DNA from 3 places in the Paenibacillus sp. NPDC057886 genome. Region 3 is predicted to be linked to each of the others. Evidence: predicted binding sites of a transcription regulator. Region 3 holds the regulator's gene; each other region holds the start of a gene.
What was found. Region 3 encodes CtsR, which represses protease genes until heat stress. Its sites were predicted from a motif close to ATGGTCAATAAAGGTCAAACA; they were not measured.
Positions count from the first base shown of each region.

Region 1: the regulator CtsR is predicted to act here: its motif matches at 3,890-3,910, upstream of clpP (ATP-dependent Clp endopeptidase proteolytic subunit ClpP).
Region 2: the regulator CtsR is predicted to act here: its motif matches at 2,545-2,565, upstream of clpP (ATP-dependent Clp endopeptidase proteolytic subunit ClpP).

Region 1 covers NZ_JBHVMZ010000013.1:114,387-124,953, forward strand. Annotated here, with positions in the region: gene ACFVQB_RS31320 (phosphoglycerate kinase) at 1-974, opposite strand, end outside; gene gap (type I glyceraldehyde-3-phosphate dehydrogenase) at 1,124-2,131, opposite strand; gene ACFVQB_RS31330 (sugar-binding transcriptional regulator) at 2,239-3,264, opposite strand; tRNA gene ACFVQB_RS31335 (tRNA-Arg) at 3,748-3,822, shown strand; gene clpP (ATP-dependent Clp endopeptidase proteolytic subunit ClpP) at 4,002-4,598, shown strand; gene ACFVQB_RS31345 (stalk domain-containing protein) at 4,878-5,975, opposite strand; gene ACFVQB_RS31350 (SIMPL domain-containing protein) at 6,342-7,097, opposite strand; gene ACFVQB_RS31355 (HPr family phosphocarrier protein) at 7,245-7,514, opposite strand; gene whiA (DNA-binding protein WhiA) at 7,771-8,703, opposite strand; gene ACFVQB_RS31365 (gluconeogenesis factor YvcK family protein) at 8,710-9,696, opposite strand; gene rapZ (RNase adapter RapZ) at 9,710-10,567, opposite strand, start outside.
Region 2 covers NZ_JBHVMZ010000008.1:40,882-51,448, reverse strand. Annotated here, with positions in the region: gene ACFVQB_RS24955 (hypothetical protein) at 59-901, shown strand; gene tig (trigger factor) at 1,037-2,377, shown strand; gene clpP (ATP-dependent Clp endopeptidase proteolytic subunit ClpP) at 2,755-3,345, shown strand; gene clpX (ATP-dependent protease ATP-binding subunit ClpX) at 3,358-4,611, shown strand; gene ispG (flavodoxin-dependent (E)-4-hydroxy-3-methylbut-2-enyl-diphosphate synthase) at 4,735-5,832, shown strand; gene lonB (ATP-dependent protease LonB) at 6,002-7,756, shown strand; gene lon (endopeptidase La) at 7,843-10,182, shown strand; gene yihA (ribosome biogenesis GTP-binding protein YihA/YsxC) at 10,339-10,567, shown strand, end outside.
Region 3 covers NZ_JBHVMZ010000018.1:474-11,040, forward strand. Annotated here, with positions in the region: gene ACFVQB_RS33310 (GNAT family N-acetyltransferase) at 1-990, shown strand, start outside; gene ACFVQB_RS33315 (CtsR family transcriptional regulator) at 1,463-1,924, shown strand; gene mcsA (protein-arginine kinase activator protein McsA) at 1,955-2,479, shown strand; gene mcsB (protein-arginine kinase McsB) at 2,508-3,578, shown strand; gene clpC (ATP-dependent protease ATP-binding subunit ClpC) at 3,766-6,228, shown strand; gene radA (DNA repair protein RadA) at 6,522-7,889, shown strand; gene disA (DNA integrity scanning diadenylate cyclase DisA) at 7,903-8,979, shown strand; gene pssA (CDP-diacylglycerol--serine O-phosphatidyltransferase) at 9,023-9,754, shown strand; gene ACFVQB_RS33350 (nucleoside triphosphate pyrophosphohydrolase family protein) at 9,908-10,303, opposite strand; gene ACFVQB_RS33355 (PIN/TRAM domain-containing protein) at 10,478-10,567, shown strand, end outside.

The sequences.
Region 1 (10,567 bases), on a different contig from region 3:
TCAATTTCGAATACGCCCATTGGTCCGTTCCATACAACCAGCTTGGAGTTTTTGATCACTTCAGCATAGATTGCACGCGTTTTCGGTCCGATGTCCACGCCTTCCCAGTCTGCAGGGATGCCGTCGATGCCAACGATTTGTGTGTTTGCACTTGCACTGAAATCGTCAGATACAACGATATCTACCGGCAGGTAGAAGTTTTTGCCCAATTTTTTCGCTTTTTCAATGAAACCAAGAGCAACGTCCAGTTTGGAATCATCCAACAGGGATTGTCCGATTTCATGTCCTTGTGCTTTGAAGAACGTGTAAGTCAGGCCGCCACCGATGATTACGTTGTCTGCAATGTTCAACAGGTTGTCGATCACATCGATTTTGTCTTTAACTTTGGAACCACCGATGATTGCTGTGAAAGGACGCTCAGGGTTGGAGATTGCTTTGCCCAACACTTCAAGTTCTTTCTCCATCAACAGACCGGATACTGCTGGCAACAGGTGAGCGATACCTTCTGTCGAAGCGTGTGCTCTGTGAGCTGCGCCGAATGCATCGTTAACGAATACGTCAGCCAGTTCAGCAAATTGTTTTGCTAGTTCCGGATCGTTTTTCTCTTCGCCTGCGTGGAAACGAACGTTCTCAAGCAACAATACGTCGCCATTGTTCAGTTCAGCGATTTGAGCTTTTACTGTTTCGCCAACGGAATCATCCGCTTTGACGACTTTTTTACCGAGCAATTCGGACAAACGCTCAGCAGCTGGAGTCAAACGCATGGATTCAACTACTTCGCCTTTTGGACGACCCATGTGGCTTGCCAAAATAACTTTAGCGCCTTTTTCGATCAAGTAGTTGATCGTAGGAAGCGTGGCACGAATACGTTTGTCATCAGTAATTTTACCATCTTCGAGCGGCACATTAAAATCTACACGGACAAAAGCCCGTTTTCCTGTCAATTCGATATCGCGTACACTTTTTTTGTTCATCTGTATTTCCTCCGCACCCATGTATTTGGTGGACAGATCAAGAGCTGAAATCCCTTGTCAATCCTGGTGTTTTTGAGAAATTTGCAAAATGTTGATATATAAAGAGCGGAAACAATAGCATCTGTTTCCGCTCTATGTTATTGCAGATATTACTTAATCATTTTTGCAAAGTGCTCCAAAGTGCGAACCAGTTGAGCAGTGTAGGACATTTCATTGTCATACCAAGCTACAGTTTTAACCAATTGTTGGTCGCCAACAGTCAGAACTTTAGTTTGAGTTGCATCAAACAGGGAACCGAAAGTGATACCTTTGATATCGGAAGATACGATTTCGTCTTCTGTGTATCCGAAAGTTTGTGGATCGGAAGCTTCTTTCATTACTGCGTTAACTTCTTCAGCAGTAACTTTTTTACCCAATACAGTTACGAGCTCAGTCAGGGAACCAGTAGCTACTGGTACACGTTGAGCTGCACCGTCGAGTTTACCTTGCAGTTCTGGAATAACCAAACCGATTGCTTTAGCAGCACCAGTTGTGTTAGGGATGATGTTTTCAGCTGCTGCGCGAGCACGACGGAAATCACCTTTAGGGTGTGGAGCATCCAATGTGTTTTGGTCGCCAGTGTAAGCGTGAATTGTAGTCATCAAACCTTGAACGATTCCGAATTTGTCTTGCAATGTTTTTGCCATAGGTGCCAGGCAGTTTGTTGTGCAAGATGCGCCGGAGATTACAGTTTCAGTCCCGTCGAGGATTTCATGGTTTACGTTGTAAACGATGGTTTTCATGTCGCCAGTAGCTGGTGCGGAGATAACAACTTTCTTAGCTCCACCTTTCAAGTGTTTCTCAGCTGCTTCTTTAGTTGTGAAGAAACCAGTACATTCCAGAACGATATCTACGCCCAGGTCGCCCCAAGGAAGTTCTTCTGGGTTACGGTTAGCCAAAACTTTAACTTCTTTGCCGTTCACTTTGAAGAAGCCATCGTGTACTTCAACATCGCCATCGAAGCGACCTTGAGTTGTATCATATTTGAGCAAATGAGCTAGCATTTTAGCATCAGTCAAGTCGTTGATTGCTACAACTTCAATGCCCTCTACATTTTGAATACGGCGGAATGCCAAACGACCAATACGTCCAAAACCGTTAATACCTACTTTAATCATGAGTAAGTTCCTCCCAAGTTTTGATTGATTTTTTATGAAGCTTATATATTCAAGACAGACGGTGAAGTCCGTCAAGACAACAATAGTTGTGGTGCAAAATAAAACCCTTATTCCATTTCAGCGACGATGACTTCAGCAGCAGCCTCATCAATAATCAGAATATCTTCCTGACCAAATCGCAGGACAGAATGTATGGCAGCAGCCTTGCTTTTGCCACCTGCAATCCCAATTACGACATCGGTTCGTTCAATATCCTGGAGTCGCATGCCCAGCGTAAGCATGGTATGTACCACCTCACCCTGATCATTAAAGTAATAACCGAAGGATTCAGATACGGCCCCTTGCTCCTGAAGTTCATCTATGATCTCTGTCGCAAGTTTGCGACGCCGTGCCATCTCTACGGCATCACCGATTCCATGAATGACGATCCGCGATTTTCGGATCAGCTGCAGAATCTCCTGAACACTCGGGTCCTGGATTAGTGATTCGTAGGCATGATCACTAAGCAAATCCGGTACATGCAGGAGTTTGTATTGGGCTCCTACCCGTTTTGCCATCGTGGATGCAATCGTATTGGCCTGGATTTCGAGGCTTTCTCCCAGCCCACCGCGTGCCGGTACAAACCAGACACCTTTCAGCGATGTTGGCGGAGTCAGTTGCTCTGCGACTTCAGCCGTTGTTGAACCCCCAGTAACGGCGACAACATCGTTATCACTCATAATATTACCCAGAGCCTTCGCTCCGGCTCTGCCCAGTTCCCGTTTGGCAAATGGAGAAATGTCCGAATCACCAGGAACCACAACTACCTTTTGCAGACCGTAGGCTTGCTTGATGCGTTCTTCCAGTTCGGATAATCCAAACAACTCTTTGGCGACGGGTTCCAACTGCTGCAGCAATTCATGCCCTGCCTCACTGATCTTCATTCCTGCACTGTCAATTTCAATAAGTCCCTGAGCCTTTAACAAATCGGTCTCAGCCCTCAGAACCCGCTCGGTCATCTGCATGGAATTTGCTAACGTTCTTCGTCCGATCACATCCGATAACATGATCTGGCGCAGAATCGTATACCTCTTCTTCAAGACATCCATGAGATCAGGCAGAAGCTGCTTTTGCACTTCTAAAATCGTTCGCATGCTTTCCACTCCCGCAAGCTTCTCGTTCCAAGCTCTCTTTCATGGCCCTAAAACGTCCCGGGTTAACTTTTTAAGTCCCACGTCTATTCTACCTAAAACTGACGCGACATGCAAGTGTTTCGAAGCGTTAATTCGACACGTTTCAGGCGTTTGTACGCGCCTATTTTCACAATGTCAAACTCCCGTGATCTAGAACAACCTGTTCCATACCATATATAGAAGCAAAGTGGAATTTTCATCTACATATTGCTCGCTATTGTTTTTCATATGGCATGTCCAAAACCTCTTTTAGCATTTACCTATTTGCGTTCTTTATCCACTTATCTTCATCATGATCAACTTCAGGGTAATCCAAACCAAAACGGCGAACATCTGCTTGCAATTCAATTACTCATGAGCTATAATCATTATTGCTGTCACATATTTGAAACTTCTATTTCAAAACTGCTTTTAAGCAATTATGTTCGCAGCAATAATCAATGTGCGCCCGTGGTCCAATGGATATGACGTAGGCCTCCGAAGCCTGAGATCCAAGTTCGATTCTTGGCGGGCGCGCCATTCTTAATTAGTAGCTCATAACCCTTTTAACCAATGAAACCGAATAGGTTTCTTTTTTTTCAAACTTAGTTTGACTTTCTTTGACTTTTTGTTTGAAATTGTTTATGATGTGGGTAATACGGTAACAGTTTATATATAAACACCAATTTAACATTTACATTTCCGAGGAGGTTTTTCACGTGAGTTATATTCCAATGGTCGTTGAACAGAGCAACCGCGGTGAGCGCGCCTATGACATCTATTCCAGATTGCTGAAGGATCGTATCATCTTCCTTGGCAGTGATGTAAATGACGTTGTGGCGAATGCCATCATGGCACAGATGTTGTTCCTAGCTGCGGAAGATCCGGAGAAAGACATTCACTTATACATCAATAGCCCAGGCGGATCCATTACAGCCGGTATGGCGATTTACGATACAATGCAATTCATCAAACCGGATGTATCTACCATCTGTGTAGGTATGGCGGCTTCCATGGGTGCATTCCTGTTGAACGCAGGCGCCAAAGGTAAACGTTTTGCATTGCCTAACAGCGAAATTATGATTCACCAACCACTTGGTGGTGCGCAAGGTCAAGCTTCGGACATCGAAATTCGTGCCCGTCGCATCCTGAAAATGCGTGATACCTTGAACCGCATCATCGCTGAGCGCTCAGGCCAACCGCTGGAGCGTATCGAGAAAGATACAGATCGTGACTACTTTATGAGTGCTGCTGAAGCTGCTGATTACGGTATCATCGATAAAGTTATCGAAAACGTAGGTTCCCAAGGCATCTAAGCCGAGGCGAATCGCCAATTAAACGGATATACCATATGGCCAACTCAAATGGCATTGCCCAGTTGAGTTGGCCATATGAAAAAAGGACGCTCTCGTCAATATGACGAGGGCGTCCTTTTTTTGAAAATAACATATGAGTGCATAATAAATATTTAATGGATTCACTTAACTTCCATAGCGTTACGCTAGCAATAAAATCAATACTAATACTAAACGTGCACCTAATGAACTGAGCACACGCTATTAGCCAACATTTCAACGAAATGAAATTCTAATACTTTACTTGTTTGCTGTTAAGCCACTAAATGGCGCTGTGCCTTTAGGCAATAACTCTTTATACGTGAACGGGAATTCCGGGAAGCCTTCCGCATAAGCTGTGTACTCATACAACTGGAAGAATACAACTACACCTGTTGGTGTTACATAGAAATCTTGATCTTTATTCAGGCCTTTATAGCCTTCAAGGTAGCCACCACGAGCTTTAAGCTGATCTCCAACTTTTTTGCTTACTGTCTCACGTACGGTTTTGTTATTTTGAATCACATCATCCAGACTCAATTCCTTACCGGAATCCAGAGCAAAGGTGTGACCTGTACGGAAAGTCATACCATGTGCGCCCGCATAGTCCTGATAACTTTGCGTAATGAGCCCCAGTACACCATTTTCGTTGTACGTCACCACATAAGAGCTCTCAAATGCATATGGACGGTTCGCTGCTGCGTCGCCAAATTCCTTGGTTTGTTTTTTGAAATCTGCTACAAAAGCATCGACTTCATCTTTCAGCACCTTGTTGATAGCTGCTTCTGCTTTATCGTTAGCCAGTCCGCTCACCTGAGGATATTGAATATCCACTTCAGCGTTCTTGATGCTGACTTTTACTGTTGCCGCTTTGACTGTCACGCTATTTTGCTTCACTTTGCTCAGCGTTAGTGTCTTGGCTTTGCCATCCCAGTTGCCCTGAACACCCAAATAATCTCTCATTGCAGAAAACGGAATATACAATCGTCCATTGATCAGCTTCGCTTCCACCTGTGGATAGTAGTTGTTAATTCTAACACTCGGTGACCCATCGATCAGGCTGATTGTCATCGTATTATTAGCTGCAGTTAAAGAGTACTCCTTAGCCTTTGCATCATATTTTAAGCTTCCACCTGCAACATCTTTCACTGCGGTAAGCGATACCCAAGTAGAGCCACCTTGAAGGAGTCCTTTTTGAGTAAGCGTTTTACCTCCCGATTTCAGAGTTACCTCAGTAGGTGTTGTCACTTTCGTGGATACTGAAGCTGCCTGTACAGAACTATCCTGCCATACAGCCCCGCTCCCCACAATAATTCCTGCCGCCAGTAGTGCACTTGTCCATTTTTTCCATGATGTCATATATATAACTCCTCTCTCGAATTCAAATTTGAGTGTCATTGCGTATGTATCCTGATTTTGATCGTATGCCTCATACGCTCACCTCTTTATTATAATTAACCCAATTCCGGAAAGGTTTACAGCTCCAGTTACAATGTTGTTCGATCCAGATGCCTATAATGAAGGTTTTGTTACGAACAAATAGACAATAAAGATACCAATAACCAGCAATTTATTCCGTCATATTTCATCTCTTCCTTTCAAACTTCATCAAATTCCGCCTTTATAACAAAAAAGACGCTGTCCATCGGACTACGTCTTTGTCATTATTGCCTTTTGCCCACTCAAGCATATCTTTAACGGACATCCAGCCTTTATTTACTTCACTTATTTCATTTCATAAGTAATATTCAGCGTTGTGCTTACTTTAACCTGTCCTGTTTCAATTTCTGTGCTACCAGCAGAATCAGCTACTGATTTGGACATCAGTGACTCACTTGCATAGAACACAGGTACGTTAGCGTCACCTTGGCTCACGGAAAGAACAGCCCCCAGTTGGCGTTTAACCGCTTTTGCAATAGCTCCAGCTTTTACATCGGCATTGGCAACAGCTTTCTCAATGACTTGAGCTTCAAAGTTCTCCGGTTTTTCTACCGTAAAACGCACATTCTCAATATTGTTGGCACCAGCTTGGGATGCAGCATCCAGAAGTTCACCAATCTTGTCCATCTCACGGTAAGTTACGGTCAATGTGTGATGAGCTGTGTACCCTTTGATCTTCTGTCCATCTTTTTCACTATATGTGTAGTTAGGCTGTACGTAGAACTGGCTGGTTTGAATATCGTCCGCACTGATTTTCCACGTACTTTTCAGCAGATTGCTAACCTTTTGAATTTTCGCCGCATTCGCTTTTTGAGCAGAGGCTGCGGTATCTGCCGTACTGTTCACTCCAATGGAAAGATAAGCAATGTCAGGTTTCACCTGAATCTCACCTGTACCCACAACGTTAATCACGTTTTGCTGTACGCCCTGTACCTCAGCAGCATACGCATAATTACTAGGTGCAACCCACGCAGTACCTCCAACAAGCAATGTACCTGCAACCATCACCGCGCCCAGCGGTTTCATCCACAATTTACCCATTACGTTAGCCTCCTTAAGTTTTAACATCTCAAACTCAAATCGATTTGATACCTAACAGACGGGCTCAATTCCATAATGTTGCACTTGACAGTCTTAAAACGCAAAAAAGCCCCTTTCGGGACTTCTTCATTGGGTTCAAATCATATCTTATTGGTTCTCAAGCTCTTCCTTGCTTACCAGACTAACTAAAGCGTTTACAGCCTGTTCGGCGTCCGCGCCTTCTGCACTAATCTGGATTTCCGTACCAGTACTGATTGCAAGGCTCATGATCCCCATGATACTTTTTGCATTTACTTTTTTGTCGTCCTTCTCGACGAACACTTCAGATGAGTACTTATTCGCTTCTTGAACGAACAGTGCCGCAGGTCTGGCATGGAGACCCGTTTTCAAACGGACAACTACCGGGTGCTTTGTCATGGAAACTTACCCCCTATTATGAAATCTGGACATTAAATACACAATTATATTTATAACATTATACCATTAACCAGAGCAGGACACTAGAAGAAAAAACTCAGGGTGATTGGGATGTCATTATTATGACCCATTTTAGCCTTTTTACATCGCCTCATTACACCTGAGCAGCTCTTCAAGATCCTTATAGACTGACTTTAAACTGACCTTTGGCGAAAACCAAATCAGCACCGCAGACTACCTTACCCTTAATTTAACATTAACGCTCGGTACGAACCTTCTCTGCCAGCTCATCAATCTTGCGCAGCCGGTGATTCACTCCGGACTTGCTGACTGTACCCTTAAGCAGTTCGCCTACTTCCTTCAAGTTGATATCCGGATGGGCGAGTCTGACTTCAGCCACTTCACGAAGCTTTTCGGGTAACGACTCCAGACCAACTTCCTTTTGCAACAATCTGATGTTATCGATCTGTCTGACTGCTGCTCCAATCGTTTTGTTCAGGTTCGCCGTCTCACAATTGACGATTCGGTTGACGGAATTACGCATATCTCGCATGATACGCACATCCTCGAACTTGAAAAGGGCCTGATGTGCACCAATGATACTGAGCAGCTCAATGATTTTCTCGCCTTCCTTAATGTATAGGATGAATCCTTTTTTGCGTTCTATACACCGGGCATTGAGATGAAATTCATTCGCTAGGTCCACCAGGGCCTGACAGTGCTCCTCATACATGGACGCAATCTCCAAGTGGTAGGATGAACCTTCGGGATTGTTAACTGAGCCTCCTGCCATAAATGCTCCTCGAAGATAAGCACGTTTACAGCAGTTATTATTGAACAGCTCTCCACTGATCCCGGGAGTGAACAGAAATCCTTCGGAAACAATGTACAGATCTTTTAAAATCTCCTGTACCATGGTTGGAATCCGAACAATATATACATTGTTCTTTTTCAGCCGCATTTTTTTGCGGACAAGCAATTCCGTATGCACTTGAAAATGCTTTTTAAGCAGAGAGTATGCCCGTCTTGCAATGGCGGCATTCTCCGTCGAAATATCCAAGATGACTTTTTTATTCGATAACTGCACCGCACCAAGCATACGGATGAGGGCTGAAAGTTCCGCCTTTTCGCAGCACGGTTCGCTTTCGATCATCGTTAGTTCTTTTTTGGTCTGTGCTGCAAACGACATGGGACTTCACCTCTTCCGTAACATCCAATTTTGTACAAGTTGATAGATGTGATGGCTCAGCTTGTCGGCATCATGACGCAGATAAGTCCGGAATAGGACCAACGTATCCGCAACGACTTGATAGCCGGCACTCTTTAGCACATTCATATCCAGCACAACCGGTTTTGCTCCTTTTTCCGCATACTTATTCTGCACCTGCAGCGGAATATCACCATTATTTACAATGACATAGTCGAAAATTTGGTGTCCTACATGTTCATGTACCGCCTTGAGGTGGTCACTCACTGTGTAATTATCCGTCTCTCCCGGCTGTGTCATCACATTACAAATAAACATTTTCACTGCGTCAGCCTCAACGACAGCTTCAGCCAGCTTAGGAACAAGCAGATTGGGCAGAATGCTCGTGTAGAGACTACCTGGCCCAATCAGGATGGCGTCTGCCTGACGAATGGCTTCAACTGCCTCTGGCAACGGCTCCACGTGATCCGGTTCAAGGAAAACGCGTTTGATCCGTAAGCCAGCTTCAGGGATCTTGGACTCGCCCGTAACAATCGAGCCGTCCTCCATCTCTGCATGCAGTATAACGGCCTGCCCGGCTGCGGGCAATACCTCACCCCGAACGGCAAACACGCGGCTAAGTTCCCGCACAGCGGTCACGAAGTCGCCCGATATATCCGTCATTGCAGCCAAAATCAAGTTACCCAGGCTGTGGCCTGCAAGCCCCGCGCCTGTATTGAAGCGATAATTCAGCATATCCGACAACAACGGTTCTACATCTGCCAGCGCTGTGAGTACGTTACGAATGTCGCCCGGAGGCGGCATTTGCAACTCATTACGCAGGATGCCCGAACTTCCTCCGTCATCCGCCACCGTCACGATGGCCGTGATGTCCAGCGGCTTTTCCTTCAAACCGCGCAGCATCACGGATAATCCGGTTCCGCCGCCCATGACTACAATTCTCGGACGTTCTCTTCGTGGTCCGGCTTCTTTCATCCCTTCACCCTCTTCAATGACGGTCCCGGTCGGCGTCGCGATGGCTCACGGTGACAGCCTCAGTTTCGCTGCTTCCCAACATTTTGCCCAAATATTCCGATATTGCTACCGAACGATGCTTGCCTCCGGTACAGCCGATTCCAATAATAACCTGGCTTTTGCCTTCCTTCCGGTATTGCGGAATCAGAAAATGCAGCATATCCAGCAGCTTGGTCAGAAACGCCTGCGTTTCCGGCCATTTCATAACATATTCGTATACATCACTATTCTGTCCCGTATTCGGACGTAAATGTTCAATATAATGCGGATTTGGCAAAAAACGAACGTCAAACACCAGATCCGCATCGATCGGAATACCGTATTTGAACCCAAACGACGTAATATTTACCGACAGCATATGGCTTTCCAGATGAGAAAAGCGGGATATGATGCGCTCTTTCAGTTGAGCAGGCTTCATCGTACTGGTATTCAGTACCTGAGTGGCGGAATTTTTGAGCTCCTCCAGCATTTTACGCTCCAGCCGGATGCCGTCCAGCGGCATGCCCTCAGGAGCCAGTGGATGTCTGCGCCTGCTCTCCTTATAGCGCTGGACTAATACAGAGTCTGTCGCGTCCAGGAATAATATTTCACAATGAATGGTAAAATGATCTTTAATATAGTTCAGTGACTCGGACAAAGCCGTAAAGAACTCACGACCGCGAAGGTCGATAACCAGTGCGACCTTGCCAATTTTGCCGTTCGATTGTTCAATCAACTCCGCAAATTTCGGAATCAATACCGGCGGAAGATTATCCACACAGAAGAAACCAAGATCCTCCAGGCTTTGTACTGCAATTGTCTTGCCTGCTCCGGACATGCCCGTAATGATAAT
Region 2 (10,567 bases), on a different contig from region 3:
TAACAATATCGTGCTGTTTCCTAAGACGCTGGACTATTACCAGATTCAATTGACGGTTATGCTAGAAAATGAACGATATGGTGAAGCGATGGACCTGCTTCGCTTTTTGCTTCAATGCCAAGGGCAGGAAGAACGACATTACGACGAATGGCGAGCCTTGCTCGAATGGCTTGAAGCTGCATTCCCTCATTATGGGGAAGATTTACCCGAGATTCGTGAAGAGCGTGAAGAAGAGGAAATCAGTGAAGAGGACATGGCACGCCAACATGCCCGTTCCAAGCTTGAGCAGGATGACGGCTATGCGGATAAACTGCTTCGTACCGTGATGGAAGAACCTTTATCTGAACAAACGATGCTGGCGCTGGAGCAGCTTGCGTATCTCGATCGGCCAGAAATTGATGATTCGCTTACCGGTTGGCTCAAAGACAAGACACTGCATCCTTTGCTTCAGTTCCGTGTGCTTCAGACATTACGTCGCCGAGGTGTTCAAGGCATTATTGCGTTTACTCGTGGGGAAGAGCCGGTTGAAGTGGAGATTGATACCGTTCCGCTTAGACCTGAGGATTTCCCGATTCAGATTGTTCAGATTCTTGAAAGAGTGGCAGATCAGACGGAGGTTCATGAACCTACGCTCTTTTATTTTGCACAAGAACTGTGGATTCAATATGTCATGGCCGTGTACGGAACCCGTGATTACATGTCCATGCTTGAAGAAAATGATTCCATGACAGATATATGGGGAGCTGCTCTACATATGACCGTTGCAGACAGTCTGGGCGGTTCGCATGACGAGGAAGATACTCGCTCAATGTATGCTGTGACAGGGGCGATGCGCTTTCGTCTGGAGCAAGCATATCGATCAATGAAGCAGTTTGTTTCTGCTGGTTTGGATGGTCAATAGGACCCGGAAACGTTTTCCTCAAACCGTATCAAGGGATTCCCCTTGAAAAAGAATCTAATCTTGTTTATACTAAAATGGTTATTTTGTACGTGATTGCCTACGTGAACATGCGAATTTTGGAGGGGAAAGTATACAATGAAAGCAACTTGGGAAAAGATAGAGAAGAACCTTGGGGTTCTTGAGGTTGAAGTGGGTGCAGATCGTGTAACTGCAGCACTCGACAAAGCTTTTAATAAAGTAGTTAAACAAGCAAACGTACCTGGATTCCGTAAAGGTAAAGTTCCACGTTCGATCTTTGAAGCTCGTTTCGGTGTAGAAAGCCTATATCAAGAAGCAATTGACATTTTGCTTCCTGAAGCTTACACAGAAGCAATCGACCAAACGGATATCTTCCCGGTTGATCGCCCTGATGTAGATGTGGAACAATTCGCTAAAGGACAAGTATTCAAGTTCAAAGCGAAAGTAACCGTTAAACCTGAAGTTACACTGGGTGACTACAAAGGCGTTGAAGTTGCTGTAGCCAAACATGAAGTAACGGATGTAGAAGTGACTGAAGAGCTCGAGCGTCTTCAACAACGTCACGCTGAACTCGTTGTTATCGACGAAGGTTCTGCACAAAACGGCGATGTTGCTGTAATCGACTTTGACGGTTCTGTTGATGGTGTACCGTTCGAAGGCGGACAAGCTGAGCGTTATTCCCTGGAACTTGGTTCCAACACGTTCATCCCAGGATTTGAAGAGCAGGTTGTGGGTCTTTCCACTGGCGACTTCAAAGACGTTGAAGTAACTTTCCCAGAGAGCTACCATGCAGCTGAACTGGCTGGCAAAAAAGCGGTATTCAAAGTGAAAGTACATGAACTCAAACGTAAACAACTTCCTGAACTGGATGACGAGTTTGCTAAAGATGTTAGTGAATTCGAGACGCTTGAAGAGTACAAAGCTGACCTGAAAACGCAATTGGAATCCCGTAAAGCAGATGAAGCCAAAGCAGCTCAAGAAAATGCTGTTGTAGAAAAAGTGGCTGAAAATGCTGAAGTGGACATTCCTTCTGCAATGGTGGACAGCGAAGTACAAAACATGATGCGTGATTTCGACAACCGTCTGCGCAACCAAGGTATGAACCTGGAAATGTTCCTGAGCTTCTCCGGTCAAACACAAGCTGACCTGAGAGGACAAATGCAGGAAGATGCTTCCAAACGTGTTCGCAACAACTTGGTTCTTGAAGCAGTTGGTAAAGCGGAAAACATCGAAGTGTCTGACGAAGAAGTTAACCAAGAACTCGAAAAAATGGCTGAGTCTTACAAGCGTCCTGCTGAAGAGATTCGTGGCATTCTCGAGGGTAATGGTTCCCTGGACAGCCTTCGTGATGAAGTGAAACTGCGTAAAACGATCGATGTTCTCGTTGAGAACAGCAAAGTCGTTGAAGCTGTTGAAGCTCCAGCTGAAGAAGTTGCTGCAGAAGCTGACGAAAAATAAAACAAGCTGTTATGTAATGAACAGCTGAATAAACGATAAGGCACGTGAATCATTGCGTGCCTTATTTTTAAATTATGGCATCCATTTTATAGAGGATTCAGTAATAATATGGATGGGATTTTTTTGCGGCATGGGTTATGCATATTCAACGTCCTATGGTTCTCCTGCAAATAAAAAAAGGTGAAACGGCATAGGATTGCTCCGATTTGCACATACATAGAAAACATGGTTAAATATGATCAGGCAAAAAAGTAAACTCACTCCGTCTTGACACCACTTGTGAAAAATGACATTGTCACAGGAACGTGTTAGAATGAATTTGGGTTTGCTTTACAGGTAGCCTATGTCTAATTACATGTAGAAAAGAGGTTGGTCTCATGAGTCTGGTGCCAATGGTTGTTGAACAAACCAATCGAGGCGAGCGGTCTTACGATATATATTCGCGTTTGCTGAAGGATCGCATTATCTTTTTAACCAGTGCGATTGATGACGATGTAGCCAATCTTGTCATAGCGCAGCTTTTGTTTTTGGCAGCCGACGATCCTGAGAAGGATATCAGCTTGTACATTAATTCACCTGGTGGTTCTGTCACCGCAGGGATGGGTATATACGATACGATGCAATATATCAAGCCGGATGTATCGACCATTTGCGTAGGTATGGCAGCAAGCATGGGCTCGTTATTGCTGACAGCCGGTGCTCCTGGCAAACGATATGCGCTGACTAACAGCGAAGTGATGATTCATCAGCCGCTTGGCGGCGTTCAAGGACAGGCTGCGGATATCAAAATTCACGCAGAATGGATTATTAAAACACGTCAGAAACTGAATCAAATATACGTCGATCGTACAGGTCAACCCCTTGAGAAAATCGAGCGGGACACAGACCGTGACTTTTTCATGAGTGCTGAAGAAGCCAAAACGTACGGCATTATTGACCAGGTGCTCAGCAGACCGATCAATTCCTAAAGGGGTGGTTTCATGTTTAAATTTAACGATGAGAAAGGGCAATTGAAATGCTCTTTTTGCGGTAAATCTCAGGAACAGGTGCGCAAGCTGGTCGCTGGACCAGGCGTTTACATTTGTGATGAATGTATCGAACTGTGCACTGAAATCGTAGAGGAAGAGCTCGGTCATGACGAAGAACTGGACCTCAAAGATATTCCAAAACCGAAAGAAATCCGCGACATTCTTGACCAGTACGTCATTGGACAGGATCAGGCGAAGAAGTCTTTGTCTGTAGCGGTTTATAACCACTACAAACGGATCAACACACAAAGCAAGATTGAGGACGTTGAATTGCAAAAAAGTAACATTTTGCTGTTAGGACCTACGGGTTCTGGTAAAACGTTGCTTGCGCAAACGATGGCTAAAATCCTTAATGTTCCTTTTGCTATTGCTGATGCAACTTCATTGACGGAAGCAGGTTATGTCGGCGAGGATGTAGAGAACATTCTGCTCAAGCTGATTCAAGCTGCTGATTATGATGTGGAAAAAGCAGAGCGCGGCATTATTTATATCGATGAAATTGATAAAGTAGCGCGTAAATCCGAGAACCCATCCATTACACGTGATGTATCGGGTGAAGGTGTTCAACAGGCGCTCCTGAAAATTCTGGAAGGAACTGTAGCTTCTGTACCACCACAAGGTGGTCGTAAGCACCCTCATCAGGAATTCATCCAGATTGATACCACCAACATCTTGTTCATTTGCGGCGGTGCCTTCGATGGTCTCGAGCAAATGATCAAACGCCGGATCGGTAAAAAAGTCATCGGCTTTAACACCGTTGCGGAACAAAAAGATCTTAAACCAGGTGAATATCTGGGTATGGTATTGCCGGAAGATTTGCTGAAATTTGGTCTGATTCCGGAGTTTGTAGGCCGTTTGCCAGTCATCTCCACTTTGGAGCCACTGGACGAGGACACACTGGTACGGATTCTTTCCGAGCCCAAAAATGCGCTTACGAAACAGTACCAAAAACTGCTTGAGCTGGATAATGTGAATCTGGTGTTCGAACCAGGAGCATTGCTTGCGATTGCGAAAGAAGCCATCAAACGTAACACAGGTGCACGTGGACTGCGCGCAATTATCGAGGGCATTATGCTTGAGATCATGTACGAAGTGCCTTCCCGTGATGATGTTACGAACTGTGTCATTACCGAAGAGGTCGTTGAGAAGAGAGTCGTGCCTGAACTGAGCCAATCCAAGGACGACAAGCAGGAAGAAAGTGCCTAACTAAAGGTGAATATTCCGTTTCAACACTGAAATATAGACTTGTCAGTTCTCCACTCCTGGCAGAAGGCGAATTCATGTCTCTGTCAGGGTGGAGCTTTGACGTTGTGGGGAGAGAAATCACTCATGTTTTTAAGACAGGATACACGACCCGTAAAAGTGGGAAACTTAACGATTGGTGGCAGCAACGAAGTCATTATTCAGAGTATGTGTACAACCAAAACGGCAGACGTTGAAGCGACAGTTGCGGAGATTTTGCGACTGGAAGAAGCCGGATGCCAAGTGGTGCGTGTAACGGTAAATAATGAAGAAGCTGCCGCAGCTATCAAGGAAATCAAAAAACGGATTCATATTCCGCTTGTAGCGGATATCCATTTTAATTATAAACTGGCACTCCTTGCGATTGAGAACGGCATTGATAAAGTACGGATTAATCCCGGCAATATCGGTAAACGTGCCAAAGTAGAGGAAGTCGTCAAAGCTTGTAAAGATAAAGGTATTCCGATTCGGATCGGGGTAAACGCAGGTTCTCTGGAAAACCATTTGCTCGAAAAATACGGTTATCCAACAGCTGATGCTATGGTAGAAAGTGCACTTTATCACATTGGTATTTTGGAAGAATTGGATTTCCACGATATTATCGTGTCTCTCAAAGCATCGGATGTACCGATGGCGATTGAAGCCTATACCAAAGCAGCTCAAATCATTAAGTATCCTTTGCACCTGGGGATTACCGAGGCGGGTACGTTATTCTCCGGTACAATTAAAAGTTCTGCCGGCATGGGTGCCTTGTTATCGATGGGCATTGGTTCGACGATGAGGATATCGCTTAGTGCGGACCCGGTCGAAGAAATCAAGGTTGCTCGTGACCTGCTCAAAACCTTTGGATTGATTTCGAATGCAGCTACGTTGATTTCCTGCCCGACCTGTGGCCGTTTGGATATCGATCTGTTCTCCATTGCAAATGAAGTGGAAGAGTATATCTCCAAGCTCAAGGTGCCGATCAAAGTATCGGTGTTGGGTTGTGCCGTTAACGGTCCGGGTGAAGCGAAGGAAGCGGATATCGGTATTGCCGGTGCACGCGGAGAAGGCTTGTTATTCCGTCATGGTAAAATGATCCGTAAAGTGCCGGAAGAAATCATGGTTGAGGAATTGAAAAAAGAGATCGACAAAATCGTGGAGTCCTATGAAACGACAGGAGTTATTCCTGGCCGCTCGCACTGATTGATTTATATATCGTTTTGCAACAGTCTGTCAGCAATGACGGGCTGTTTTTTGTTGTCAAACACACAATTTCCTGATCACCCGTTTACGTCTCGGTGAAAAGGCTATACTACCAAGTATTAGCATGATCTCATATGAGAATAGGGATAGAACAGGAGGATGTTGAGACATGGAATTTGGTATGGTCATAATGATGATTCAATTATTTTTTGGTGTGGTGATCGGTTTGTATTTCTGGAATTTGCTTCGTGGCCAGAAAACGAATCGCAGTGCGGTGGAGCGTGAATCCCGCAAGGAACTGGAGAAGTTGCGGAAGTTGCGCTCCATTTCACTCACCAAGCCCCTAGCAGAGAAGACACGTCCGGCAACCATTAATGACATAGTAGGGCAAAAAGACGGACTCCGCGCCCTTAAAGCCGCACTATGCAGTGCTAATCCACAACATGTCATTATTTATGGACCTCCAGGAGTCGGGAAAACAGCTGCTGCAAGGGTGGTTTTGGAAGAAGCCAAAAAGAATCCGTCATCTCCCTTCAAGGCCGATGCCAAATTCACGGAACTCGACGCCACGACGGCGCGTTTTGATGAACGGGGTATTGCTGACCCCTTGATTGGTTCAGTGCATGATCCGATCTATCAGGGAGCAGGAGCGATGGGCGTAGCAGGCATTCCTCAGCCCAAACCCGGTGCCGTTACAAAAGCGCATGGGGGGATGCTTTTTATTGATGAGATCGGTGAACTGCATTCTATTCAGATGAATAAACTGCTGAAAGTATTGGAGGACCGCAAGGTCTTTTTGGAAAGTGCGTACTATAACTCGGAAGACACGCATACTCCTGCTTATATCCACGATATTTTTCAAAATGGTCTGCCAGCCGATTTTCGTCTTGTCGGAGCGACAACTCGTTCGTCCCATGAACTGCCTCCGGCCTTGCGCTCGCGGTGCATGGAGGTCTATTTCCGTCCATTGCTGCCCGAAGAGATTGGGCAAATTGCGGAAGATGCCGTTCAGAAAATCGGATTCAGTCCATGTCCAGAAGCAGTGGATGTGGTCAAGCGGTATGCAACCAATGGCCGTGAAGCGGTCAATATCATTCAGCTCGCTGCTGGGCTGGCCTTGACCGAAAAACGTGAAACGCTGCAGGCGTCGGATGTGGAATGGGTCGCTGGCAGCAGCCAGATTCAGCCCCGGCCAGATCGCAAGGTGCCTTTGCGGCCGCAGATCGGTTTTGTGAATGGCTTGGCCGTATATGGACCGAATATGGGCACCATTCTGGAGATTGAAGTATCCGCTGTTCCAGCTCTTCGAGATCAGGGACAAATCAACATCACGGGAGTTGTGGATGAAGAAGAGATTGGAGGCGGTTCGCGCACACTCCGGCGAAAAAGCATGGCTAAAGGCTCGGTTGAAAATGTGTTAACCGTATTAAAGGCCATGGGCATTCGTCCTAACGACTATGATTTACACGTTAACTTCCCAGGTGGAACGCCAATTGATGGCCCGTCTGCCGGGATCGCCATGGCGACAGCCATTACATCAGCCATCCAGGGGCGTCCGATTGACCATGAGACAGCGATGACTGGAGAGATCAGTATTCATGGCCGGGTAAAACCGATCGGCGGTGTACTTGCCAAAGTGGAGGCTGCATTCCAGGCGGGAGCAAAGACGGTCATTATTCCAGCAGAGAACTGGCAGTCCATCTTTGAAAACCTGGATGGCTTACGTGTTATCCCGGTCGATACCGTTGAAGACGTATTCCGAGAAGTATTTGACTGGGTGCCTAATGAGGAGCAAGCCAATCAAATCAACCTTGCGGAGGATACAGCGACACCTGCACCGGAGATTTTCCCACCGGCATCCGCATCCTATTTACGTGCTGACTTGCCCCGTCCAGGACAGGTTACAGATTCGGGAAGCTGCTAAGCGCTTCCCTTCATTGGTTTTTTATGTGAACATTTGATAGAATAATGAATGACTACAACCTGAGAGCCATTGGAGGTGCGAAAGCGATGGGACCAAGCAAAGCGAAAGGTCGTCGTTTTCCTTTACTGCCTTTAAGAGGACTTCTCGTCTACCCGAGTATGGTACTGCATCTCGATGTGGGCCGGGAGAAATCGGTCAAGGCTTTAGAAAAAGCGATGGTAGAAGAACATTTGATTCTCCTATGTTCCCAAGCCGAGGTAAATATTGAAGAACCAACACAAGAGGACATTTTCAGAATCGGAACGGTTGCCAAGGTCAGACAGATGCTGAAGCTTCCAAACGGGACGATTCGTGTACTTGTGGAAGGCTTGGAACGGGCTGAAATCATTGAATATACGGATAACGAGGAATATTACGAGGTACTGGCACAAGAGCTTCCTGAAGAGGAGAACAGTCATCCGGAAACAGATGCGCTGATGCGTACAGTTCTGAACCAGTTCGAAAATTATATTAATCTGTCCAAAAAGGTTACACCTGAGACACTTGCGGCTGTGTCTGATATTGAAGAACCCGGTCGCTTGGCCGATGTCATCACCAGTCACCTGTCTTTGAAGATCAAGGACAAACAGGAGATTTTGGAGACCATCGACGTTCGTGAACGGCTGGAGAAGTTGCTGGACATTCTGAACAATGAGCGGGAAGTACTGGAGCTTGAACGCAAAATCAGCCAGCGCGTGAAGAAACAGATGGAAAAAACCCAGAAAGAATACTATCTGCGTGAGCAGATGAAGGCGATTCAGAAAGAGCTGGGTGAGAAAGAAGGCCGTGCCGGGGAGGTTGAGGAACTCCGAAATCAAATGGAGGCTCTTGGCTTGCCGGACAAGGTGAAGGAAAAGGTTGAGAAAGAAATTGATCGCCTGGAGAAAATGCCATCAAGTTCTGCCGAAGGCGGTGTTATCCGCAACTATGTGGATTGGCTGCTGGGACTGCCTTGGACGCAGCTGACAGCGGACGATCTGGATATTCAAAAGGCTGAAGATGTGCTAAATGCAGACCACTACGGTTTGGAAAAACCAAAAGAACGTGTGCTTGAATATCTGGCTGTTCAGAAGCTGGTGAAAAAGCTTAAAGGACCGATCCTCTGTCTGGTTGGACCTCCAGGGGTCGGGAAAACGTCGCTTGCCCGCTCTATCGCCAGATCCCTTGGACGTGAATTCGTCAGAATATCCTTGGGTGGCGTGCGAGATGAAGCAGAAATTCGCGGTCATCGCCGTACCTATGTGGGCGCAATGCCAGGCCGTATCATTCAGGGCATGAAGACGGCAGGTTCACTCAATCCGGTTTTCCTGCTGGAAGAGATCGATAAAATGGCTTCGGACTTCCGCGGAGACCCTTCCGCAGCGTTACTCGAAGTACTTGATCCCGAACAGAACAATACTTTCAGTGACCACTTTGTAGAGTTGCCGTTTGACTTATCTAACGTTATGTTTATTACAACTGCCAACACAGTGCATAACATTCCACGTCCGCTTCTGGACCGGATGGAGATGCTCAATATTCCGGGGTATACCGAGCTGGAGAAGCTGCAAATTGCCAAAAACTATTTGCTGCCGAAACAGAAACAGGATCATGGTCTGGAAGAAGATCAGCTGAATATCGGGGATGACAGCATGTTGCGTGTCATTCGTGAATATACACGAGAGTCCGGCGTGCGGAATCTGGAACAGCAGATGGCTTCGTTGTGTCGGAAAGCGGCCAAAAACATCGTGTCTGGTGTGGAAGGTCAGATTAACATTACACCAGATGAAGTGAAGGATTACCTTGGTCCGGGTAAATTCCGCTACGGTATGGCCGAACTGGAAGATCAGATTGGTACGGTGACGGGACTGGCGTGGACTGAAGTGGGTGGAGATACCCTCGTGATCGAGGTTACCGTTGTACCTGGTACAGGCAAGCTGACGCTGACAGGTAAACTGGGCGATGTCATGAAGGAATCGGCTCAGGCGGCATTCAGCTACACCCGATCCAAAGCTGCACAGCTTGGCATTCCGTCTGACTTCCACGAGAAGAATGATATCCATATCCACGTTCCGGAAGGAGCCATTCCGAAGGATGGACCATCTGCCGGAATTACGATGGCGACTGCATTGATCTCTGCTCTGACGAACAAACATGTCTCCAAGGACATTGCTATGACTGGCGAAATAACGCTGCGTGGCCGTGTGTTGCCGATCGGCGGACTTAAGGAAAAATCACTGGCGGCCCACCGCGCCGGTTACAAAAAAATATTATTGCCCAAGGATAACGAACGGGACCTGCGGGATATTCCGGACAGCATCAAGGAAGATGTGGAATTTGTTCCTGTAGCCCATATGGATCAGGTGCTGCAACATGCGCTTGTGGAACAGGCAGGAATACACCTGTAGCCCGTTAAACGAGGGATCGTATGAAGAGTAAACCGTTCTGCGGAAGCTTTGGCGTCCGCTGGAACGGTTTTTTTGGTATGATAGAACAATCCATGGCATAATACCAACAGCAGCTCTAAGTAAGAGCACAGGAGTTAAAGAGAGGACAGATACATTATGAAAGTAAATCAATCCGAATTTATTATCAGTGCCGTTCGGCCTGAACAATACCCAGAGGACGGCCTGCCCGAGATTGCCTTGGCGGGACGATCCAATGTAGGAAAATCATCTTTGATCAATCGTTTGATTAATCGCAAAAACTTGGCGCGGACGAGTTCTACCCCTGGTAAGACACAGCAACTGAACTATTATAAGATCAATCAGGATCTCTACTTTGTGGATTTCC
Region 3 (10,567 bases):
ACCTATATTCATGGGAGATCTTTCGAGATGGGCGGTATTGCGGGAGTAGCCACATGGCCAGAATATAGACGCAAAGGCTGGGTAGCTGGTCTGTTGAAGCATGCGTTGGAGGAAATGAACCGTAATAAACAAAGTATATCGTTTTTGCATCCGTTTTCTTTTGCATTTTATCGGAAATATGGATGGGAGACGTATGTTGAGTTCAAACGCTATAAAGTGCCTACAGCTCATCTGCCTGCGAAAAAGGCAACGCCTGGAACGATTCGGCGCGGTGATCCGGGCCTCAGCATATTCAAGGAAGTATACGGTGCCTACGCTGAGCGCTATAACGGAACCTTGATCCGGGATGATGCGAGATGGGAGAATGCAGTTCTCACTAATGGAGCCAGCCAGAAGGCTGTATATTATGATGAAGCCGGTAAAGCACAAGGCTATGTTTTATATGAGGTTAAGGAAAGAAAGTTTACCATTAAAGAGATCATTTATCTGAATGAAGAGGCAAGACAAGGTTTGTGGACCTTTATTGCCAACCATGATTCCATGATTGAGGAAGTCACTTTACAGGCACCAGCTAGTGATATGCTTGCATTTCAATTGGACAATCCGCGGATTCAGCAGGAAATTGTACCTTTCTTTATGGCACGTATTGTGAGTGTAGAACAATTTATTTCACAGTATCCTTTTGCTAGCCAAGACTCACCAGTACAGATTAATCTCCAGGTAGAGGATGCCCATGCACCATGGAATGAAGGGGTATGGCAGTTGAATGTGGCGATGAATGGTACAGCTTCGATATGGAAAACATCTGAGCCGGCAGCTAAAGATCAGACTGTTAAAGTAGACATTCAGGCGCTCACCGCAATGCTGATGGGGTATCGTAGGCCCGCAGAGATGGCTCAAATAGGTAGAATTGAATGTCCGAATGGAGCGATTAAGGCTTTGGAGCAAGCGATTCCTGAACGGGAAACGTATTTACTTGATTTTTTCTGAACCTCATAGAGTAACGAGTATTCTAGGATCAATTTCATAGACTTAACTTGTATAGCATTACGATGCTAGTGTGAAACAAATGGACTTCTCCAGCTATTTTGGAGAGGTTTTTTTGTGTCAGCCGAATATTTCGTGTAAAATCGTAAAAAATGAATAGTGCTCCCTCTTGGCAAAACCACAAAATATGCTATAATGTATATAAAGTCAAAGAAAGTCAAAGTCAACTAAAGGTTAAATACTTACGTAGCTTTCTTTCTGCAATCCGGTGGTGGGAGCCATTTTGAAGGTAGGACACATCAGCGGATAAAAGCAATATTAAAGGACCTTCGAGCGTCCTTCGCTCTCCTGCTAAAGACCGTTGAAGATCAGTTTCGCTGTTTCCTTGATTGGTTAAATGGGTTGAGAAGGTGTACTCTGTAGGGGCGTGTGGGTCCTTATTGACTTAACGTTTCAGACAGTGGAGGATGAGTGGATGCGTAATATCTCTGATATTATCGAACAATATCTGAAGAGTATTTTGCATGAAAGTCCCGAAGGATTGGTCGAAATTCAACGTAATGATCTGGCTGATCAATTTTCATGTGTGCCTTCCCAGATCAATTATGTCATCAGCACCCGATTTACACTCGAAAAAGGTTACCTTGTAGAGAGTAAACGTGGCGGCGGCGGTTATGTTCGCATACAGCGGATTGAATTGCCGGCTCACTCGGCTCTGCATAACCATTTGCACCATAGTATTGGAGATGAGATCGGGCAGACAGCTGCCGAAGGTCTGATCTACCAACTGGAAGAAGCACGTTTCTTAAGCAAAAGGGAAGCCGGGTTGATGCGGGCAGCTGTATCGAGAGAGATTATATTGGTCAAACTTCCTTACCGGGATCAAATTCGTGCCAGAATGTTAAAGGCGATGTTAATATCTTTGCTCGGTAAATGAAAACTATCGGGATCAAGGGGGTACATCATTGTGCTGTGCCAAGAATGCAACAAACGTCCGGCAACACTCCATTTCACAAAGATCGTGAACGGAGAGAAGACGGAATTCCATATTTGTGAGTCATGTGCTCGTGAAAAAGGGGAAATGATTCCCGGAACATCCAACGGATTTTCCATTCATAACTTACTGTCCGGGTTGCTTGATTTTGAACCCTCAGGCAAGAATGGCAGTGCGGGAGCAACACCTGCGCAATCCCTTCGTTGTGAAGAATGCGGCATGACCTATTCGCAGTTTAGCAAAATCGGCCGCTTTGGCTGTAGTTCTTGTTATAAATATTTTGACAGTCGTTTGGACCCGCTATTCAAACGGGTTCATGGTAGCACTTCTCACGTGGGTAAAGTGCCTGCACGAGCTGGTGGGCGCATCAAGGTCAAAAGACAGATTGCTGATCTGAAACGGGATCTTCAGGAGAGCATAACGCAAGAGGAGTTTGAAGAAGCCGCTCAAATTCGTGATCAGATCAGGGAACTTGAAAAAGAAATAGCTCAGGAGTAAAGTTTGTGATGAGTAGGAGGGATGCGTAATGCCTAATCTGCGTTTTACAGAGAAGGCGCTCAGCGACTGGATGCGTAGTGATGCGGCTGATTCCGAAATCGTCATTAGCAGCCGGGTCCGGATCGCACGCAACCTGCAGCATTATCCGTTTCCGATGCTGGCTTCCAATGAGCAATCGGAAGAAGTGCTGAATAAGCTGAGCGAAGTACTTCAATACGATGACGTTCATGCCTTTGGAGATTTTCATACCTTGGATCTGATTGATATCGATGACCTTGACAAACGGGTGCTGGTGGAGAAGCATTTGATCAGTCCCAGTCTTGCGAACGAATCCAGAAATGGTGCTGTTATTCTCAGTGAGGATGAATCTGTCAGTATTATGATTAATGAAGAGGATCATCTTCGTATCCAGTGCCTCTATCCGGGGTTCCAGGTGAAAGAAGCCTGGGAGAAAGCTTCCGCCATAGATGATGCTTTTGAAGCGCATGTGGATTATGCTTTTGATGACCGCAGAGGATATTTAACCAGCTGTCCTACGAATGTAGGTACAGGTGTAAGAGCATCTGTCATGATGCATCTACCCGCTCTGGTGATGACACAGCAAATCGGCCGCATTCTAACCGCAGTCTCCCAAGTTGGACTGACTGTACGGGGAATTTACGGTGAAGGCAGTGAGGCGATGGGTAACCTGTTCCAGATCTCGAACCAGATCACACTGGGGCAGACGGAGCAAGAAGTCATCGATAACCTGCATAGTGTTGTGTTACAGATGATTGGGCATGAGCGTACCGCCAGAGAACGGTTAATTACCGACTCTAGACTGCGGATTACCGACAGGGTTATGCGTTCTTACGGCATTCTGTCCCATGCAGCTATCGTCGATTCGAAGGAAGCTGCACAGCGTCTGTCTGATGTTCGACTTGGTGTAGATCTCGGCTTGTTGGACGGCTTGTCCATAACCGTGATGAACGAGTTGAATGTGATGACGCAGCCAGGCTTCTTGCAGAAAACATTTGGAGAAGACATGCGGACAGATGAGCGTGACATATATCGGGCTCAGTTGATCCGTGATACGATCAGTGCAGCCAATCAATCCTAGGTTGTTCAAGAGTTGTTTATAAAGGTTTCACGCCGCATCTGCGGCTTTTATATAATAGAGCATTTCTATAAATGAATGCTGAATGATTTTATTCGCAGCATGGCTGCAAACAAAGATGATATGAAGAATACGGTGGGATCCTTTCAACAGCCCCCGTTTTATCCAAAACCATGGAGGTGCAGGAGATATGATGTTTGGAAGATTTACGGAACGGGCCCAAAAGGTGCTCGCATTGGCGCAGGAAGAAGCTGTCCGTCTTGGTCATAATAACATCGGTACAGAGCACATTTTGCTCGGCCTCATTCGTGAAGGCGAAGGCATCGCAGCCAAAGCGCTGATCGGCCTGGGACTCGGATTGGAAAAAATTCAAGATGAAGTAGAGACGCTAATTGGCCGTGGCCAAGAGCAACCTACGAACATTGCATATACGCCTCGTGCGAAAAAAGTGATTGAATTGTCTATGGATGAAGCTCGCAAATTGGGCCATACCTATGTAGGCACAGAGCATATCCTGCTTGGATTGATTCGTGAAGGCGAAGGGGTTGCGGCACGTGTGCTGAACAACCTGGGTATTAGTTTGAACAAGGCACGTCAACAAGTGCTGCAACTGCTTGGCAGCAGTGAAGCTGTATCCAGTCATAATGGTACGCCTTCCAATGTCAGCACACCAACACTGGACAGTCTGGCACGTGATCTTACGGCGTATGCCAAGGAGAACAACCTGGACCCCGTGATTGGACGTAGTAAAGAAATTGAACGTGTTATTCAGGTGCTGAGCCGTCGTACCAAGAACAACCCAGTACTGATCGGTGAGCCAGGTGTAGGTAAAACAGCCATCGCTGAAGGACTTGCGCAAAAAATCATCGCCAACGAAATTCCGGAGACTTTGCGTGACAAACGTGTCATGACATTGGATATGGGTTCTGTTGTTGCAGGTACAAAATATCGCGGTGAATTCGAAGATCGTCTGAAAAAAATTATGGATGAAATTCGTCAAGCGGGTAACATTGTCCTGTTCATCGACGAATTGCACACCTTGATTGGTGCAGGCGGAGCGGAAGGTGCAATTGATGCTTCGAACATTTTGAAACCGGCTTTGGCCCGTGGAGAATTGCAGTGCATCGGTGCTACAACGTTGGATGAATATCGCAAATATATCGAGAAGGATGCTGCGCTAGAGCGTCGTTTCCAACCGATTACGGTGGATCAGCCTTCTCCAGAAGAAGCAATTCAGATTTTACACGGCTTGCGTGACCGTTACGAAGCGCATCACCGGGTGAAAATTACGGATGAAGCGATTGTGCAGGCGGTTAAACTGTCTGACCGGTACATTACAGACCGTTTCCTGCCGGACAAAGCGATTGACCTGATTGATGAGGCGGGTTCCAAAGTAAGACTGAACTCTTACACGATCCCACCTAACCTCAAACAACTGGAGAGCCGTCTCGAGGATATCCGGAAGGAAAAAGACGCAGCGGTTCAAAGCCAGGAGTTCGAGAAAGCAGCAGCTCTACGTGACACGGAACAAAAAATCCGTGAAGAGCTGGATGTAACGAAGAACCAATGGAAAGAAAAACAAGGCCGCACCGATTCCGAGGTAACTCCTGAGGATATCGCACAAGTAGTAGCCAGCTGGACTGGTATTCCGGTGAATCAGCTGAAAGAAGAAGAGACACAACGCTTGATGAATCTGGAATCAATTCTGCATGAACGTGTCATCGGTCAGGATGAGGCTGTGAAGTCCGTCAGTCGTGCAGTTCGTCGTGCTCGTGCCGGATTGAAAGATCCGAAACGTCCGATGGGTTCATTTATCTTCCTGGGTCCTACAGGGGTAGGTAAAACCGAGCTGGCTCGTGCTCTTGCAGAAGCCATGTTCGGAGATGAAAATGCAGTCATCCGGATTGATATGTCCGAGTATGGCGAAAAGCATTCCACTTCAAGACTCGTCGGAGCGCCTCCGGGATATGTGGGCTATGAAGAAGGTGGACAGCTGACAGAGAAAGTTCGCCGCAAACCTTACTCCGTCGTCCTGCTCGATGAAATCGAGAAAGCACATCCGGAAGTATTCAACATCTTGCTGCAAGTGCTTGAGGATGGTCGTCTGACTGACTCCAAAGGTCGCGTCGTGGACTTCCGGAATACGTTGATCATTTTGACATCCAATGTTGGTGCAGAAGCGATCAAACGTAACTCTACACTGGGCTTTACGGCAGTAGTGGATGCAGGTGCGGATTACGATAACATGAAGGGTAAAGTGATGGATGAGCTGAAGAAAAGCTTCCGTCCTGAGTTCCTTAACCGGATTGATGAAATTATCGTGTTCCACTCTCTCGAAGAGAAACACATCGCTGAAATTGTTACGCTGATGAGCGAAGAGCTTCGCAAACGGCTGCGTGAGTATGAGGTCGACTTCGAGCTCACCGACAATGCCAAGGCATTCCTGGCCAAAGCAGGCTTCGATCCAGCCTATGGTGCTCGTCCGCTTCGTCGGGCGATCCAGAAGCATATCGAAGACAAATTGTCTGAAGAGTTGCTCACGGGGAACGTGACTAAAGGTGATTCGTTGCTCATTGACGAAGAGAACGGAGCATTGTCTGTAACGAAAAAAGACGTTGTTGTTCCTTCCACTGAGGAAATCGAAACCAAATAAGTGACAACACTTCATGTGTGCTACTGAGTCTGATGTATAAAACAAAAATCCTTCCTGGCTTTTGTCGGGAAGGATTTTTGTGTTTTTTTTGTGCCAGTTAGAGTCCAATGCTGTTTGTTTATCAGAAAACAAACTTTGAACTGGCTACGAACATGTGTAAAGTTTGCGATAATCCTTTACGAAAAATCTCAAACAATGGTAAACTTTTATTAACCCTGCACGTCAGGGAGTTCAGGCAAAATTCGTCGAAAAATGCAAAATGCTGTTATAAAATAAATCCTAGGAGTGCTGAAGTGGCCAAAGTTAAAACCAAGTTTCAGTGTACGGAATGCGGCTATGAAGCCCCCAAATGGTACGGCAAATGCCCGGGTTGTCAGTCTTGGAATTCAATGGTGGAAGAAACCGAAACGGTGGTCAAAACACAAGGGAGAAATTCCCCTCTCTTTGAGAGTAAAGATAAGCCACTTCCCATCATAGATATAGATAGCGGTCAGGAACCGCGTGTACAGACTGGAATTGAAGAGCTGAACCGGGTTTTGGGCGGCGGAATTGTTCCAGGATCTCTCGTTCTGGTGGGCGGAGACCCCGGAATAGGAAAATCAACGTTGATGTTGCAAACATCTCATGCATTGACACATTCAGGTTTGCGCGTGTTATATGTCTCAGGTGAGGAATCAGTTAAGCAAACGAAATTGCGGGCTGACCGTCTGGGTGCGCTGTCTCCTGAGTTATATGTACTATGTGAGACCAATATGGAGCGGGTCGAGGAAGCGGTGGAGCAGATCCAGCCGCATTTTCTAGTCATCGACTCCATTCAGACCGTATATCTGCCAGAAGTCACCAGTGCACCCGGCAGTGTAGCTCAGGTAAGGGAATGTACGTCACGGTTCATGCGGATCGCCAAAGGCCGAGGCATTGCAACCGTGCTTGTGGGGCATGTTACGAAAGAAGGCGCCATTGCCGGTCCACGTATGTTGGAACATATGGTGGACTGTGTTCTTTATTTTGAAGGAGAGCGGCATCATACGTATCGCCTTTTACGTGCGGTCAAGAACCGTTTTGGTTCGACCAATGAGATCGGCATTTTTGAAATGGGCGAAGATGGACTTCGTGAAGTAGGCAACCCTTCTGAGCTCTTTTTGTCAGAACGTCCACTGGGTGTGGCTGGTTCTACCGTAGTTGCCAGCATGGAGGGCACACGTCCTCTGCTTGTGGAATTGCAGGCATTGATTTCAACCACACATTTTCCTTCTCCGCGGCGTATGGCAACAGGGGTAGATCTCCATCGATTAAACTTGATTATTGCGGTACTGGAGAAACGGATGGGCATGTTCTTGCAAACACAGGATGCTTATCTGAACGTAGCTGGTGGTGTGAGATTAGATGAGCCGGCAGTAGATTTGGCGGTTGCTGTAAGTATCGCATCCAGCTTGAGAGATGTACCAACCAAGCCAGATGACGTCATCTTTGGGGAAATCGGTTTGACGGGTGAGGTTCGGGCCGTTTCAAGGGCTGAACAACGTGTAAAAGAAGCCCAAAAATTGGGCTTCAAGCGTGTCATTTTACCAGAAAAAAGCTTAAAGGGCTGGAAACATCCTCGCGGGATACAACTGATCGGTGTGAATACCGTGGCAGATGCACTAGCGGTTGCTTTAGATTAGGGGGCATAACAAGATGAAAGATTCGAGCCAACTGGATAATATGAACGAATTGTTAAGGCTGATCGCACCAGGTACACCTTTCCGCGAAGGTCTGGAGAACGTGCTGCGCGCCAAGACGGGTGCACTGCTGGTTGTAGGATACAGCCCTGAAGTAATGGAAGTGGTGGATGGAGGATTCTCAATTAACTGTGATTTCTCCCCGAACTATCTGTATGAACTCGCCAAGATGGACGGTGCCATTATCCTTAGCGAGGATTTAAAACGTATTCTATACGCCAACACTCAGCTCATTCCTGACTCATCCATCTCATCATCTGAGACGGGAATCCGTCACCGGACGGCTGAGCGTGTCGCTAAACAAACTGGTAAATTAGTCGTATCTATATCGCAGCGCCGGAATATTATCACCTTATATCAAGGAACACTACGGTATTCCCTCAAAGAAATCGGGGTTATTTTGACCAAGGCGAATCAAGCGATTCAAACCTTGGAGAAATACAAAGCTGTATTGACACAGTCCCTTACGAATCTGAGTGCCTCCGAGTTCGAGGAACTGGTGACGATTCCTGAGGTGGTCAATGTCATTCAGCGTACGGAAATGGTTATGCGTATCAAAACGGAAATTAAACGTTACATTCATGAACTCGGCAACGAGGGACGGCTGATCTCCATGCAGATGGAGGAGCTCGTCGGTACAACAGAAGAGGAAGCCTGGTTGCTGTATAAGGACTATGCCCGTGATGACAGTGATGACAAAATCCGTGAGATTATCGTTGGTCTGAAAAGATTGTCGGACGATGAATTGCTGGATGCACATCATATTGTACGTCTGCTGGGATACCCTTCGTCAGCGGCTACGTCCGAAGATTCGGTTGCACCTCGCGGATATCGGGTATTAAATAAGATACCCCGCCTGCCGAATGTCATTATCCATAACCTGGTGGATCAATTCGAACAATTGCCTCATGTCATTATGGCTACAATTGAAGAGTTGGACGAAGTGGATGGGATTGGAGAAGTGCGCGCCCGAACCATTAAGGAAGGTCTCAAGCGTTTGCAGGAGCAGATGTTTATTGACAGACAAATGTAAGGGTTTGCCTATAACGGCTTGAAAATAATGAGGTGAAACAACGATGTTAACCAGATTCATTCCGAATCTCTTTACCTTGGGTAATCTGTTTCTTGGAATGATGGCAATCCTGCTTGCAATTGATGGGAATTATAGTTTGGCTGCCATTTTGGTCATTATTGCGATGTTACTGGATGGCCTGGATGGCCGTGTGGCACGTGCACTTAATGCCCAGAGTGAGTTTGGTAAAGAGCTGGATTCTTTGTCTGACATGGTTTCATTCGGTGCAGCTCCGGCCCTGATTATATTCATGGTCTCGTTTCAGGATGCGACTCCGGTTCTCGCCTGGATCGCAACCGCAAGCTTTCCAATTTGTGGGGCCATCCGGCTTGCCCGGTTTAACGTACGCCCCGGTATCCCCGGATACTTTACAGGCTTGCCGATTCCAGCAGCCGGAGGGGTACTGGCTACACTGTCCCTGTTTAACAAGGATATCGGTCCCGTGAGTATGATGATTGCCACGTTGCTGTTATCGTATCTGATGGTAAGTTCGTTGAAATATCCCAACTTCAAAAAGGTTGGTCTGCCGCGTAAAGCGATCTGGATTGCACCTTGGGTTATCGTCTTCGCGGTAGTGGTAGCCGTCATGTTTCCAGAACAATTATCCAAATTGATCTTTATTCCACTTGTGTTATACGCTCTATATGGGATGAAGCATAATATGCGGACGGCAGCCTCACGTAACCGAGCCAAAAAGCGTAAAGAAGAGAAGTCTTCCCGTCCTTCGGATCGCTAGGCAATCCAGTATTGTGTAAATCGGTTGGTCCGTGTTCCTTGTTTCTAACCAATACAAAAAAGCACGTACGCTCCTGAACAGGAGAATACGTGCTTCTTTTTGTTTTTCAAATCTATACGGTATCTTAACCATTTACAACGAAATACGTATTGTTTACGACAAATTGAACATCCCTAACGTCGAACATTTCTGTGACTCGTGATTTACGACCTCTTCCATGTTGATGTCCAGCAGATTGCAGAGAGCCGACATATAAAACAGGTTCCGCCCCAGTTCAGAGCTGATCACCTCTTTACAATTCTCGCACAATTCACCTTCCACATGCGTTTCCAGCAGCCCTTTGGATTGAGCAATATCGCTCTCCGGGGCATATTTCTGCTTGGTGGCGTGCAGCTCAATGCAGCCGCATTCGGTAATGGCCTTGGACACGGCACGGTTGACAGAGGCTCCGGCTTGTCCCGTTTTGGACAGTACATCAATCAGGCTGCGATGACGCAGCAACAGCTCGGAAACTTGATCCTGAAAAGCCTGTAAACTTAGCGTACTCATTTTGCTACTCACCTCGGGATATGAATTGAATTCATTATATGCCAATAATTTACCTTCTTTCAACTGACGATTGCAACATTTCCAAAAAGTTCTTCAAAAGCGGGATTAGCAATCTGGGAATTGGATCATACTGGATATAAAGATGAAGATATATTGAAGGAGGTGCAGGGACTTATGTGGAAAAAAGGCATTTTAACTTTTACAGGATTGTGCGGTGCATGGTTCGGCTACACGGCATATCATCTGGCAGGAAAATCCGTCCCT